One region of the Vibrio sp. STUT-A11 genome, then DNA from elsewhere that is predicted to be linked to it. Evidence: predicted binding sites of a transcription regulator. Region 1 holds the regulator's gene; each other region holds the start of a gene.
The links. Region 1 encodes MetJ, which represses methionine synthesis genes. Its sites were predicted from a motif close to TTAGACNTNTANANGTCTAA; they were not measured.

Region 1 (4,928 bases):
AAGCCAGTAATGATCACACGTTTGTGACTATGCTGGGCCAGCGCTTCTTTGATAAGCGGGTATGAACGAGCACGATCAACTTCTGGTTGAGTACCCGCCTCTGCGCGTAGGAATGCTCGTGCGTCTTGTGCTACAGCAGGTAGTTGCTTTTGCGTCAGTAAAGCAGCCAGCAATCGAGAAGACCATACTTCTCCGTGGCCTAATACTGCTGCCTTTTGCGCTTCGGTCAGTGGAGAGGTCAGCTCTGCCAGTGTACTGAATTCATCTTGTAAGGAGGCAAGTAGCTGCTCTTGAGCTTCTCCCTCTAATAACTCTTCAATGAGACTGATTTGAAACTGTCTCAAGCTCTGCAAAGCTTCGTGCGCAATTCGACCATCTTTTTCTAAACCTTCAAGGAACTCAATCAGGCGGTTGGTTGTTTTGCCTGCCGCAGAGACCACCACCAAGTCATTTTCTGCCGAGTATTCTTTGAGAATTCCCGCTACACGTAAGTAACACTCTGGGTTTGCCAGGCTGCTACCACCAAACTTGTGTAGCTGACGTTGTACAGTCATTATTAACTCCTATTGCTGTGCAGATTTAGTGAAAGCTTGTTCTAGGTCGGCAATCAGATCTTGCGCATCTTCCAGCCCGACAGAAAGGCGCAGTAATTGCTGTGATACACCTGCTTCAGCCAAGGCTTCTTCACCCATCGCACGATGCGTCATTGATGCTGGGTGACAAATTAAACTTTCTACCCCGCCTAGAGATTCAGCCAGTGAGAAGAGCTGAAGCTCTTTAACAAAAACTTTCAGCTGCTCAAATGAGCCCGCAAACTCAAAGCTCAACATGGAGCCAAAACCAGACTGTTGTTTTTTAGCAATTTCGTGACCAGGATGCTCTGGTAGACTTGGATGATAAATTTTTGCCACCAAAGCTTGCTTCTGCAAATAAGCCAGAACTTGCTGTGAGCTTTCTTCATGCACTCGCATACGCGCACCTAACGTACGAAGTCCTCTTAGCGTCATGTAGCTATCAAACGGTGTGCCTGTAGCACCAATACAGTTGCCCCACCAGGCTAACTCTTCTGCATGCCCTTCCGTTTTAGCGATAATCACACCACCAATCACATCTGAGTGGCCATTGATGTATTTCGTTGTAGAGTGAATAACAAAGTCAGCACCTAGTTCTAAAGGCTTCTGGTACACCGGTGTCAAAAAGGTATTGTCTACAGCAACTAATGCGCCAACTTGCTGCGCTTTTTCACAGACCGCAGCAATATCCACCACGCGAACCAGAGGGTTAGATGGGGTTTCTAGCAGAACCAGTTTTGGCTTTTGCGCTAATGCCTCATCCAGCGCTTGTTCGTCAGTTTGATCGACAAACAGCACCTTGAAATCACCTTTGTTAGCACGAGTGTTAAACAGGCGGTAAGTACCACCATAACAGTCGTTCGGAGCAACAATAACATCATCAGGACCAATAAAAGCAGATACCCATAAGTTCAGTGCAGAAGTACCACAGTTAGTGATCACAGCTCCTTTGCCAGATTCCAGCTCAGACAAAGCACTTTCTAATAATCCACGGTTTGGGTTGCCAGAACGTGTGTAGTCGTACTTAGGCACTTCCCCAAATGCAGGAAAGCCGTAGTTCGTCGAAAGGTAGATTGGTGGAACGACAGCATGGTATTGAGTGTCAGACTCAATACCAGTGCGTACGGCAATAGTTGCAGGCTTACGGATGCTCATGAGTGTATCCTTTCACAGGTGATGACTTCTAAATGGGAATGCGCTATATCTAAATGGTCAGATTCAATGAATTGCACACTCCTTACTATTCCTGTCACTTTACTCGTCAAAAATTAAGACGTCAACACTTCTAGACGTCTATATGTCTTTGCTTATGGCAGTAAATGCAGCTAAAATCAGCTCCTATATTATTTTTAACCTATTACATAAATGAAGGTACGCAATGGCTGACTGGAATGGCGAATACATTAGCCCTTATGCTGAGCACGGAAAGAAAAGCGAACAAGTAAAAAAAATCACTGTATCTATCCCGCTGAAAGTTTTAAAAGTGCTAACTGATGAACGTACTCGTCGTCAGATCAACAACTTACGCCACGCAACCAACAGCGAACTCTTATGCGAAGCATTCCTACATGCGTATACGGGTCAGCCACTTCCAACGGACGAAGACCTTCGTAAAGATCGCCCTGACGATATTCCGACTGAAGCAAAAGCTCTGATGACCGAAATGGGCATTGAATTTGAGTCGTTTGACGAAGAGTAATTTGGAGCGCACTGGATACACCAAACGGTTATTTAGGCTCCAAGAATAGAAAATGACATAAAAAAATGGGACGCCATCGCGTCCCATTTTTTGTACATCATTAATTGTGTAAGCCTTACTCTGCCATGTAGTTTTCTGGCATTTCAATACGGGCAACACCAGAGTCAACCGCCGCTTGAGCCACTGCTTTGGCAACACGAGGTAATAAGCGCGCATCCATTGGCTTTGGAATAATGTAGTCAGTGCCGAACTCGAGCTTATCGACACCTGCCGCTTTCAGTACCGATTCTGGTACTGGCTCTTTCGCCAATTGACGGATAGCGTCAACCGCCGCAAGTTTCATTTCATCATTAATTTCGCTTGCGCGCACATCAAGCGCACCACGGAAAATAAATGGGAAACACAGTACGTTGTTTACCTGGTTCGGGTAATCACTACGGCCTGTACCCATAATTAAGTCATCGCGAACTTCATGTGCAAGCTCTGGCTTAATTTCAGGATCTGGGTTTGAACATGCGAAAACAATTGGCTTATCCGCCATCAATTTTAATGCTTCAGGTGGAAGCAGGTTTGGACCTGATACGCCAAGGAACAGATCAGCACCTTCAATCACATCTTCTAAAGTACGCTTGTCGGTGTTATTGGCGAATAACTCTTTGTACTCGTTAAGATCATCACGGCGAGTATGAATCACGCCCTTACGATCCAACATGTAAATCTTCTCACGCATCGCGCCACATTTGATCAGTAGTTCCATACACGCTACTGCAGCCGCACCGGCACCAAGACACACGATCGTAGAGTCTTCAAGCTTCTTACCTTGCAGTTCAATTGCGTTCAGCATGCCAGCGGCCGTTACGATTGCAGTACCGTGTTGGTCATCGTGGAATACAGGTACATCACAACGCTCGATAAGACGCTTTTCAATTTCGAAACAGTCTGGCGCTTTAATATCTTCAAGGTTAATACCACCAAAGGTATCAGCAATGCTTGCTACGGTATTAACGAACTCGTCGATCGTGCGGTGCTTTACTTCGATATCAATGGAATCAAGTCCAGCAAAGCGCTTAAACAGGAGTGCTTTACCTTCCATAACGGGTTTAGAAGCAAGTGGACCTAAGTTACCCAAACCTAGAATAGCGGTACCGTTAGAAATAACGGCAACCATATTACCTTTCGCGGTATATTTATAAACATTGTCAGGGTTTTGCGCGATTTCGCGTACAGGCTCAGCCACACCAGGGCTATAGGCCAAAGCAAGATCACCGGCGGTTTCTGCAGGTGTTGTTAGCTCGACTGCAATCTTCCCTGGGGTTGGGTATGCATGATAGTCAAGAGCTCGTTGGCGTTGTTCTTCTTCTGGAGTTACTGCTTTGTCTTCAGACATGAGGGCGTTTCTCTTTTTATTTTTAGGTAAGGGGGAATAAATTCTAATGGATAGAGGTCAATCTTCATAGGTAAGATTGCGAGCAATATCCTTAAAAAATCGATATTAAAAGAGATTAGACCAGATAGTCAGGAAAAGCACCCAACTTTTAAGTCAGGTGCACTATTGTAACAGTCAGATTTTAAACACAACGTTGAGATAGTCGAGATTATTCCTCATCGACATACTGCGCTTGTAGATAATTCTCGATACCAGACATCTCGATTAAACCAAGCTGAGTCTCAAGCCAATCGACGTGTTCTTCTTCATCTTCGAGAATATCCTGAAACAAATCACGTGAAACGTAGTCTCGAATATCTTCTGCATAAGCGATCGCGTCTTTTAGATCGGGAATCGCCGCCATTTCCAATTTAAGATCGCATTCGAGCATCTCTCTGGTATCTTCACCGATCATCAACTTGCCGAGATCTTGCAGGTTAGGTAAACCTTCTAAAAACAGAATTCGTTCAATCAGGTGGTCAGCGTGGTTCATTTCATCAATAGACTCGTGATATTCCTTATCAGCTAGGTGTTTTAAACCCCAGTCTTTGTACATACGGGCATGAAGAAAATACTGATTGATAGCGACAAGCTCGTTGCCGAGCACTTTGTTGAGATGTTGTAATATGATTGGATCGCCTTTCATTGACTAGCCCCTCCTCTTTTTAGGCTTCATATAAATGTAGAAGCAAATGAGAAGGTGTCAAAAGGCGCAGCGCTTTCAGCGAAGTATTAGTGTGATCAGCTGGCTTGTTTTAATTCTATGTAGTGTTCCGCTAAAATCTCTTTGGCTTGTCGGATGCACTTACCGCATTGGCTACCCAGCGCTGTACATCGCTTTATCCCCCTGATATCCGTTATGCCTTCATCAACAGCCAACTTCCTAATTTTCTTGTCAGAAATACCATGACAAAGACATACAAACATACTTAAGACCCACAAATAATAACCATCGAAAAAACAATATAAACAAGAATGGTTCTTGTTACCAGTCGTATTGAATGCTCATTTCAGAACATTTGGTTATATAAATCTTCGAAGAATGAGAAAGGATCAATCACTTAGAGCTAAGCGACGAAATGAGGATAAGGATAGCAGCGTAAGGCCCTGTTTTAAGGAAAGAAAAATTTTGATCGTTTTTTCTCTGCTTATAACTGAATTAAACAGCAGATATGAAAAAGGGAAGCCAAAGCCTCCCTTTTTCTGCTGCGTTTTCTTCAAAATGAAGAAA
Region 2 (4,928 bases), 710 kb from region 1:
CATTCAGCAGATTCAAAGCAGCATTCGGAATCAACCTAGCTTGAGCTAACATAGATGATGAAGATTGTTGAAGAATTTTAGCTCGCGTCATTTCGGTTGTTTCTTTTGCGTAATCGGTATCCGTACGGTTTCCTTTTGATTCACTGATATTCTCATGCATATTCGTTAGATTAGAGAGCATGCGATCAAACCGATTCTGCAAAGCCCCCATATCTGCTTGATGCCCATCCACATAATTCAATGCAGAATCAATGACAGAGACGGCTTCTTGGGCGCCTCCTATGCTTGTCACATCAATGTTCTCTACAATTGTCTTACGGCCGTTATCGAAGTTAAACTCTCTGGCCAGACATCCAGAAAAACAAATTTCCCCTTCTGCAACATCTGCCCCAACAAACATTTGTAGTTCACCGGTACCGGATACGGATGCTGTAACAAACTCTTGCTGTCCATTGATATAAGTTGCAAGTTCTTCAATATCATCTCCAATCTTGGCTTCGATATTGATACTTACATCGTTTCCGGCTCTATCGGTGAAATCCATACCGAGCTCGTGAGCATCACCTTCGACAGCCCAGCCTTCGTCTTTGGCTTCCTCTGCAATAAATATCGTTCCACCCATCAGTGAAGAGCTTGAACGCATATCCTTTAGTTCCAATAGTATCGTTTCATTATTGGAACCAACTTGAAGCGCTTTCTTGCCATAGCTACCATCTAACAGTCTAGTCCCAGCAAAGTTAGCTGAGCTAGCGATACTATGCAGTTCTTCCTTTAAGGCTTGGACATTTTTTTGAATTGCCTGCCTGTCAGCTATTGAGTTTGACCCGTTCGCCGCTTGCAATGAATGGTCTCTCATATCCTTTAGAATGCTAGATATTTCCCGTATAGACCCTTCAGCAGTCTGGACTATGGCTACTCCATCATTGACATTCTTAGCTGCAACATCCAGCCCTCGACTTTGTACATGTAGTCGATTCGCAATTTGTAACCCAGCAGCATCATCTTTAGCACTGTTTATCTTTTTTCCCGAAGAAAGTTTAAGTATTGATGAATTATAATCATCAGAAGCATCAGCAATGTGACGTCGTGTTGCTAACGCAGCGGTGTTGTTGTGTAGGCTCAATGTCACGCATAGCCCTCCTTTCCATTATTGCTGCTAAAAAATATGGAACTAAAGTCTCATTCTGTGTATCGACCAAAACCATCATCACTTTAGGGGCTATATGCATAAAAACTTGAATATTTTAACTTTAACCCATTCATACAACAAATGAACAAGCAGTTCCTTAAAGAAAAAAGGCAACTGTTAAAAAAGGAAGTGCGCTTTTAAGCGCTAAAGTCTCATTGGCGGGACACACTAGAAGAAGACCGAGCGATCAAATATTGACGACTTTTATAAATATGCTAGATTAGCCGTATAGACGTCCAAAAAAATAAATGGAGTTATTATGGAAAGTTTGCGCCAAATTAGACAGTTACCTATTGTTCTCATCGCAGCCCTAAGCTTAGCGGCCTGTGGGCAAAAAGATGAATCAGTCATCAAGGTAGGTGCAACGGTTGGTCCTCATGCACAAGTTGTCGAAGCCGTTGCCAAAGAAGCAGAAAAACAAGGGCTAAAGGTCGAAGTAGTCGAGTTTTCCGATTACGTCACACCAAACGCAGCGTTAAGCGATGGCAGTATCGACATCAACAGCTACCAGCACCAACCGTTTCTGGACAATTTTAACAACAGCCATGACGCTCACTTGGTCTCTATCGGCCAATCCATTCTGATGCGTATGGGGATTTACTCAAACAAGTTTCGCTCTCTTGAAGAGCTTCCTGAGAATGCTCGTATCGCTATTCCTAATGATCCAACCAACGGTGGGCGCGGTTTGCTTCTTCTTGCTGACGCGGGCTTGATTACGTTGAAACAAGACGTCGGCCATAAAGCGGCATTGACCGACATAACTGAAAATCCTAAACGTTTTCAGTTTGTTGAAGTCGATGCAGCTCAGCTGCCAAGAACGTTAGATGATGTGGATGCAGCAGCGATTACCATGAACTATGTGATGTCGTCTGGCCTTGACCCGAAAAAACAGGGTATTTATTTGGAGTCTAAACAGGCACCTCTGGCGGTTATGGTTATCGCAACGCGCGAAGCAGATAAAAATAAACAAGAGTACAAAAAGTTTGTTTCTATCTACCAGTCTCAGGAGATTCGTGACTACTTGGAAGAAACATTTAAAGGAACGATTGAACCTGCGTTCTAACCTGTAAAAGTGTACGTTAGAAGATTAAGCTGAATCTTTGAGTAAGGCTCGTGGAGATATTATCCATGAGCCTTTTTACTTTTAAGCTTCACCCTCTGACGAACTCGGTAAGCCAGGCTACACATTATTAGCGTTTCCACGACGCTCTGCTTCTAGCCTCGCAGCTAAGTACTTTTGAGTCGCTAATACTAAATCAGGACGATCAATTAACTTCCAGAGAAAGTATGGCGGGATGAAGAAAATAACAAAATATAGTGATTCATGGAAAAAGACATTAGCAATTGAATCTTGATGCTCAAAAAATGCTGTCAGGGCAAAAAGATCCAACAAGACCCCTACCACTCCAAAAACAACACAGACCACTATCGCTAACCCCAAGAGTTCACGTAAGAAATATTTATATATCATGGCACTAAATCCTTCTAGCAGTACGTCGTACCAAGATACTCCTCTAATTACTCCGTTAGCTTGATTACGGTCAATTTCTGCTAGATACCAATAAGAAGTTAGTTTTATAAAAGCTAACTTCTACTCAATATTACAGCTATAAGAAACTGTCCCAGTCATCCCTGTCGGCGATGAACATCCTGAAAACAAAGAACTAATGAACATATCAATTCATCCTTACGTCATTAGAAGTGAGAGGGAACACACAGAACAAGACATCGACCTGATTCTGTAGTTCTCACACATAGAATAGAGAAAGCCGCTTACTGGTTTGTAAGCGGCTTTTTATTTTTGCTCTGTCAGGCATTAACTGGCGGACAGCTCTGCCAGCCGCTTCGCAGCGCGGCTATGGCGAACCATCAAGTCCTGTAAATCCACCCCAATCACTTCACCATCATGCACACGCCATTGGCCAGCGACCATCACTCGGTCAGCCTGTTGTGCGCCACATAGCAGTAAAGCGGCCAGCGGATCATGACTCCCTGAGAAGCGAATATCATCCAGCTTAAACATAGCAATATCAGCCTGATAACCGATGTCTAGTTCTCCAATATCGTGTCGCCCCATCGCAAGAGCAGAGCCTTTTGTCGCCCAGCGCAGAGCATCAAAATGCGTTACTTTTGCTGATCCATACTGCAGGCGTTGCAGGTACATCGCCATGCGGACTTCGGCGATCATATTGGATCCATCGTTTGAGGCAGAGCCATCCACGCCAAGACCAACTTTCACACCGGCCTGTTCAAGCTCCAAGTTTTTACACATACCAGAGGCCAGCATCATATTGGATGTCGGGCAATGACTGACCCCAACGCCCGCTTTACCTAATCGTAGAATCTCTTCAGAGTTAAAATGAATACCATGAGCCAGCCAGGTCCGCTCGTTTAACCAGCCAACATCTTCCAGATAATCAACCGGACGTAATCCAAACTGCTTGATACAGAAGTTCTCTTCATCAATGGTTTCACACAAGTGGGTATGCACCATGACATTCTCATCTTGAGCGATTCGCGCAGTCTCTTTCATCAGATCCGTGGTCACCGAGAATGGGGAACATGGCGCAAGCGCAATTTGAATCATCGCGCCATCATGGTCTTGGTGATATTCATTGATCAGTCTTTTGCTGTCATCGACAATCGTTTGCTCTGTTTGGATAGTATGCCTTGGCGGTAAACCGCCCTGATCTTCCCCCAAACTCATTGAACCCCGAGTAAAAATAGTGCGTACGCCAAGGCTGTGTGCAGCTTCAACTTGCAGATCGATGGCATGTTCCAGACCATTGGGTAATAAGTAGTGATGATCCGAAGCGGTCGTGCACCCTGAACGCATAAGCTCAACTAAAGCCAATTCAGTGGCAACGCTCATCATTTCCTGGTCAAGGTTCGCCCACACCGGATAAAGGCTTTTCAACCAGTGAAACAGCTCTTTATTGAGAGCATCGGGATAAGCGCGAGTCAAAGTTTGATAAAAGTGGTGGTGGGCATTGATTAGCCCTGGAGTGATGACGTGCTGGCTGGCGTTGACTACCGAATCGATTTTGCTGTCAGGCGTGGCATTAAGTGCCACCAGCTCAATAATTTTGTTTCCGCGAATCACCAGACCTCCGCGAGCGTCCTGCTCATTGCCAGTGTAAATCGCGAGTGGATTCTTAATCCAGATTGTTTCCATTCATAAATATCCTTAGCCGTTTCAACCATTTCAGGGGAATCGGACTTGTACCCACATCTTCACAAGAGAAGATGTTGAGTGGTTTTATTTGATTAAAAATACCGATATGACGGCATGTAAAGAGCCCAAATAATGAGCCGTAACTACCATAACATAAGCCTATCTAAAGTGGACAAAAATTCTGCACCGCCTTCTTAATCTCAACTCGGCGTTCAATAAATCGTCACCCTTTTGTCACCAAAGACTCACTGTTTTGCCGCTGAACTGTCATCTGTAATTCCTACTATCCAGTTAGAAACTTGCACGCTGAGGTAAATATGGATAGCACTACCCCTTTTCGTCTCCCTCGTAAAACGCCATTTGGCATTGGTGAAAATGTCGCTGAGTGGGCTACTGGATTAAGCCAGCTCGATAAGTTCTATGCGCAAAGACCCGTTAATGCAGATATTCAAACCTTCTTACGCTTTACGCTGTCGATTTTAGGTATCGACTACCGAATTGCTCATGGTTCGCTCGACGCCGTTCCAAAACAAGGCCCTACCGTTATTGTTGCCAACCACCCTC
Region 3 (4,928 bases), 1.1 Mb from region 1:
CAGTAAAAGTCACCAACTCAACGTCTAAGTTGTACTTCTCTTTTGCGATTTTAGCTGCAACTTCCGCAACCTGTGCTTCAGCGCCAGCAATAACACCCACTTTTACTTTGTTCACATCAACTTCTTTATCACCACAACCCGTAAGTGCTAGAGCAGAAGCGGCTGTTACGACAGTCAAAAGACCTTTAAGGCTAAATTTCATCGGTATCTCCTAATTATTGTGTAATTTTGATGCTTATCTGTGGTCAACACGGCGTACCACTGCGTCGCCGATAGATTGAATAATTTGTACCAGTACAATCAGCATAACCACGGTAACAGCCATGATTGTCACATCATAACGGTGGAAACCGTAACGAATTGCAACGTCTCCCAGACCACCGCCGCCAACGGTACCTGCCATTGCAGAGTAGCTGACCAAGGTTACGAGTGTAATTGTCACTGAGTTAACAATAGTCGGCATTGCTTCAGGTAGCAGAACTTTTGTAATGATTTGTACTGGTGTTGCACCCATGGATTGTGCGGCTTCCACTAAGCCCGTTGGTACTTCAAGTAGCGCACCTTCGATAAGACGCGCGACAAACGGAATGGCACCAATGGTAAGCGGTACGATTGCTGCGGTTGTACCAATAAAAGTACCAACCAGTATTTTTGTGACCGGAATAATGGCTACCATCAATACAAGGAACGGCACTGAACGGCCCACGTTAACAATGGCACCCAGAATGCCATTGAGCTTAGTATTCTCAAGCAGACCACCTTTTTTAGTGATATGCAAAATAACGCCTAAAGGAATACCAATGGCAAAGCCGACAATACCCGCAACGGCCACCATGTATACCGTTTCCCAGGTCGCCCCAAGAAGTAGATTGCTATTTAGGCTCAGCCATTCAGAAACTGTATTAAAGGACATAACCAAGTACCTCTACTTTCACGTTGTGCTCACGCAGGTATTCGATTGCTGCGTTGTCATCTTGTTCATTACCAAACAGTTCAGCGACCATCATGCCGAATTTTACCCCACCAGCGTAATCCAGATCTGAACTTAGGATACCCACATCGATATTGTATTTGCGTGAAATCTGAGACATCAGAGGAGCATCAACCGTTGCGCCGGTAAATTCCATACGGATTAGAGGGTAACTGCCTTCAATACGTTCGGATTGAAGGCGTGCCTGATAATCTTCAGGAATCGACAAGTCCAGAGTAGAGCGAATAAATTCGTGCGCCAGTTCTGTTTTCGGGTGAGCAAAAATTTCACCCACAGTGCCTTTCTCAACCAGTTCACCACCACCGATGATCGCCACTTCGTGACAGATACTTTTAACCACTTCCATTTCATGAGTGATCAGCAAAATAGTGATGTTGAGTTTACGGTTGATCTTCTTTAATAACTCAAGGATTGATTGAGTTGTTGCCGGATCTAATGCGCTGGTGGCTTCGTCACAAAGTAGAACGCTTGGATCAGAGGCTAATGCACGAGCAATGGCTACACGCTGCTTTTGACCGCCACTTAAGTTCGCTGGGTAGCTTTCATGTTTGTCTTCTAATCCTACTAGTTTCAGTAGTTCAGTGACTTTGGCATTGATATGCGATTTCTCTTTACCCGCGAGTTCAAGAGGTAGTGCGACGTTATCGAAAACGGTACGAGACGACAGCAGGTTAAAGTGCTGGAAAATCATGCCGATGTTACGACGTGTTTCTACCAGTTGTGTTTTGCTTAGTTTAGTCAGGTCAACGCCATCTACGATGATGGAACCAGAGGTTGGAGCCTCTAACATGTTCACACAGCGAATCAGAGTACTTTTACCAGCACCTGACGAGCCGATCACCCCAAAGATGGTGCCCTTGGCGATATGTAGGTTAATGTCTTTCAGAGCCAGAATTTCTTTGCTGCCCTGGTAGAACACTTTATTGACGTTTGCTATTTCTATCATGTTTCAACCTGCATAGAGATATGGGGAACTTCGTTGTCAAAAACGGCTTTTGACAGAACTTAATTTTGAGCTCTATCTCAATTTTCAGTTGATGCTATGGGTTAAGCAGATTGAAGTCAATAGATATTTTTACGTCTAGACGTCTAAATGTGCAAGCGTTCTGATATCGAAACTTGGTGATATCAGCGCTGTTTTTTTGAGCATAAGATGGAGGCCCCCGATATTCAACGATTCTTGCGATGTCGCATACTGGTTTGTTGCGATGTCAATCTAAATAGATAGTGTTGAAGCTTATAAGGTATGTAATAATCTGCTTAAACCGAGCTAATAGAGAAATACGTTTTGGCAAAACCTGCTGTTTTTATCGACCGTGATGGCGTGATTAACGTCGATCATGGTTACGTTCATGACGAACATGATTTTGAGTACATTGACGGTGTGTTTGAAGCGACGAAAGCGCTGAAAGACCAAGGTTACATGTTGGTTCTTGTGACGAATCAATCTGGTATCGCACGCGGTAAATTCAGTGAAGAGCGATTTTTATCTCTGACTCAATGGATGGATTGGAACTTCGTTGATCACGGCGTTGAGTTTGACGGCTTCTATTACTGCCCGCATCACCCTGAAGAGGGGATTGGCGAATACAAGCAAGATTGTGACTGCCGTAAGCCAAAGCCGGGTATGTTCATTTCTGCCCGTGACTTCCTGAAGATCGACATGGAAAAATCGGTCATGATTGGCGATAAAGCCGAAGATATGATGGCGGCAGAAGCGGCTGGTGTAGGAACCAAGATTCTTGTACGTACCGGCAAACCAATTACTGAACAGGGTGAAGCGCTAGCGAGTGTAGTATTAGATAGCATTGCTGACGTTCCGGCATATTTAAACAAATAACATCATCGTTATATTATAAAGGGAAGCACTGGCTTCCCTTTTCTCTATTTATTGTTAAAGTTCATCCACCTAAGTCTCTACCTACTTTAATCTGATCATTTATGAACAAAAAACTCACCATTCTTGATATCGCAAAACTGGCTGGCGTTGGTAAGTCGACGGTAAGTCGTGTGCTCACCAACGATCCCAAGGTAAAGCCAGAAACGCGTGAGAAGGTTGAAAAAATCATTCGTGATTCAGGTTATGTTCCTTCCAAATCCGCTCAGTCGATGCGAGGAGGAAGTCAAAAGGTGGTGGGCGTGATCATTTCTCGTTTAGATTCTTCATCAGAAAACCAAGCCGTAGGCACCATGCTGCGAGAGTTATATTCTGCTGGTTATGATGTTGTGATCATGGAAAGCCAGTTTGATCGCCAAAAAACCATTGAGCATCTTGAGGTTCTCCGACGTCGCAATGTAGATGGCGTGATCGTATTTGGTTTTACAGGTTGCGATGAGAAGGCCCTCGCTGAGTGGGGCAGTCGCATTGTGGTGATTGCCATGGATACGAATGAGGTTTCCTCTATCAATTATGATAACCAGGGCATTATCGAACTGGCGCTTTCTCACTTAGAGCAGCAATCGCTTTCTCGTATTGCCTATATAGGTGTGGATTCTGATGACAGAACCACGGGTTTTGCCCGTTTGAATGCTTACCAGTTGTGGTGCCAGAGCAGAAATATCCCGCCTTGCTTTAAGACCGGAGCGCTTAGCCATGAGAGTGCTTATCAGTTGGTCGATCACGTATTACAACAAGACACCCAAGCCATTGTTTGTGCCAGTGATACGCTTGCACTTGGGGTTATTAAACGTCTACAAGAGTTAGGGCGTGAAGATGTTGTCGTCACTGGCGTGGGCGGCAATGAACTGCTATCTTTTCTTTTCCCGAATATCTTCAGTGTCGACCCTGGTTACACGCATGCGGGCAAAAAAGCCGCTAACATGCTGATTAATCAGTTGAGCGGCAATGACTCTTTACTGCACTTCACCCAGAAACCAGTCAGCCAGCACGGTTAGATGAATATGCCATAGTCGCATAATGAGTGTTCTGCTCTAGACTTAGTTTGTGATCCTTTTCAATTAATGGGACTGTTCCCATTTTGTTTTTTATCTTCAGGTGGCAATATAAAACCACATTCGTGGGAATGTTCCCACTAATAATAAAAATACAATCAAAAGTTAAACATATCCAATACAGGGTGGGCAAAGTTATGAGTAAGATTGCGCGTCAAGATGTACAGCGTCTTATTGAGTTGGTCGGAGGCTCCGACAATATTGCTAGTGTGAGTCACTGCTTAACTCGCTTGCGTTTTGTGCTGAACGATACGGATATAGCCGATATCCAACAGTTAGAGGCACTGCCAATAGTAAAAGGTTGCTTTACCAACGCAGGTCAATTCCAGGTCGTCATCGGTACTGAAGTCGATGAAGTGTACAAGGTATTGATCGAGATGACGGGGAAAAGCGAAGCCAGCAAAGATGAATCAAAAAATGCTGCGCGTCAGAATATGAATATCGTTGAGCGTGGTATTTCTCACCTGGCAGAAATCTTCGTGCCTCTGTTACCGGCCATTATCACAGGTGGTCTGATTCTTGGTTTCCGCAATGTGATTGGCGACATCAAAATGTTTGATGGCCAGACACTGACAGAAATCAGTCAGTTCTGGGCGACGGTGCATTCATTCCTATGGTTGATTGGTGAAGCTATCTTTTTCTTCTTACCGGTTGGCGTCTGTTGGTCAACGGTGAGAAAGCTCGGTGGTACGCCGATTCTGGGCATCACGCTGGGTGTGACTCTGGTCTCTCCACAATTAATGAACGCCTATTTGATCGGTAAACAAGCGCCTGAAGTGTGGGATTTCGGTTGGTTTGTGATTGAAAAAGTGGGTTATCAGGCTCAGGTTATTCCAGCAATGCTCGCTGGTATCGCGTTGGCGTATATCGAAAAATACCTTAAACGTATCACTCCGTCTTACTTGTATCTCGTCGTGGTGCCATTTGTTTCCATCATTATTTCGGTGATTCTTGCGCACTCTATCATCGGTCCATTTGGCCGCAT

Region 2: OO774_RS13780 (MetQ/NlpA family ABC transporter substrate-binding protein) is a predicted target of MetJ. The motif match lies at 1,410-1,429, and genes of this name have one in related genera.
Region 3: metN (methionine ABC transporter ATP-binding protein MetN) is a predicted target of MetJ. The motif match lies at 2,065-2,084, and genes of this name have one in related genera.

Annotation. Positions count from the first base shown of each region.
Region 1 is NZ_AP026763.1:301,442-306,369, reverse strand. It holds gene OO774_RS01480 (bifunctional aspartate kinase/homoserine dehydrogenase II) at 1-554, opposite strand, end outside; gene OO774_RS01475 (O-succinylhomoserine (thiol)-lyase) at 564-1,727, opposite strand; gene metJ (met regulon transcriptional regulator MetJ) at 1,951-2,271, shown strand; gene OO774_RS01465 (malic enzyme-like NAD(P)-binding protein) at 2,387-3,658, opposite strand; gene bfr (bacterioferritin) at 3,867-4,343, opposite strand; gene OO774_RS01455 (bacterioferritin-associated ferredoxin) at 4,439-4,624, opposite strand.
Region 2 is NZ_AP026763.1:2,957,021-2,961,948, forward strand. It holds gene OO774_RS13775 (flagellin) at 1-1,129, opposite strand, end outside; gene OO774_RS13780 (MetQ/NlpA family ABC transporter substrate-binding protein) at 1,449-2,252, shown strand; gene OO774_RS13785 (D-fructose-6-phosphate amidotransferase) at 2,370-2,660, opposite strand; gene OO774_RS13790 (8-oxoguanine deaminase) at 3,006-4,364, opposite strand; gene OO774_RS13795 (lysophospholipid acyltransferase family protein) at 4,682-4,928, shown strand, end outside.
Region 3 is NZ_AP026763.1:2,588,604-2,593,531, reverse strand. It holds gene OO774_RS12195 (MetQ/NlpA family lipoprotein) at 1-202, opposite strand, end outside; gene OO774_RS12190 (methionine ABC transporter permease) at 236-913, opposite strand; gene metN (methionine ABC transporter ATP-binding protein MetN) at 903-1,937, opposite strand; gene gmhB (D-glycero-beta-D-manno-heptose 1,7-bisphosphate 7-phosphatase) at 2,280-2,831, shown strand; gene treR (trehalose operon repressor TreR) at 2,933-3,886, shown strand; gene treB (PTS trehalose transporter subunit IIBC) at 4,081-4,928, shown strand, end outside.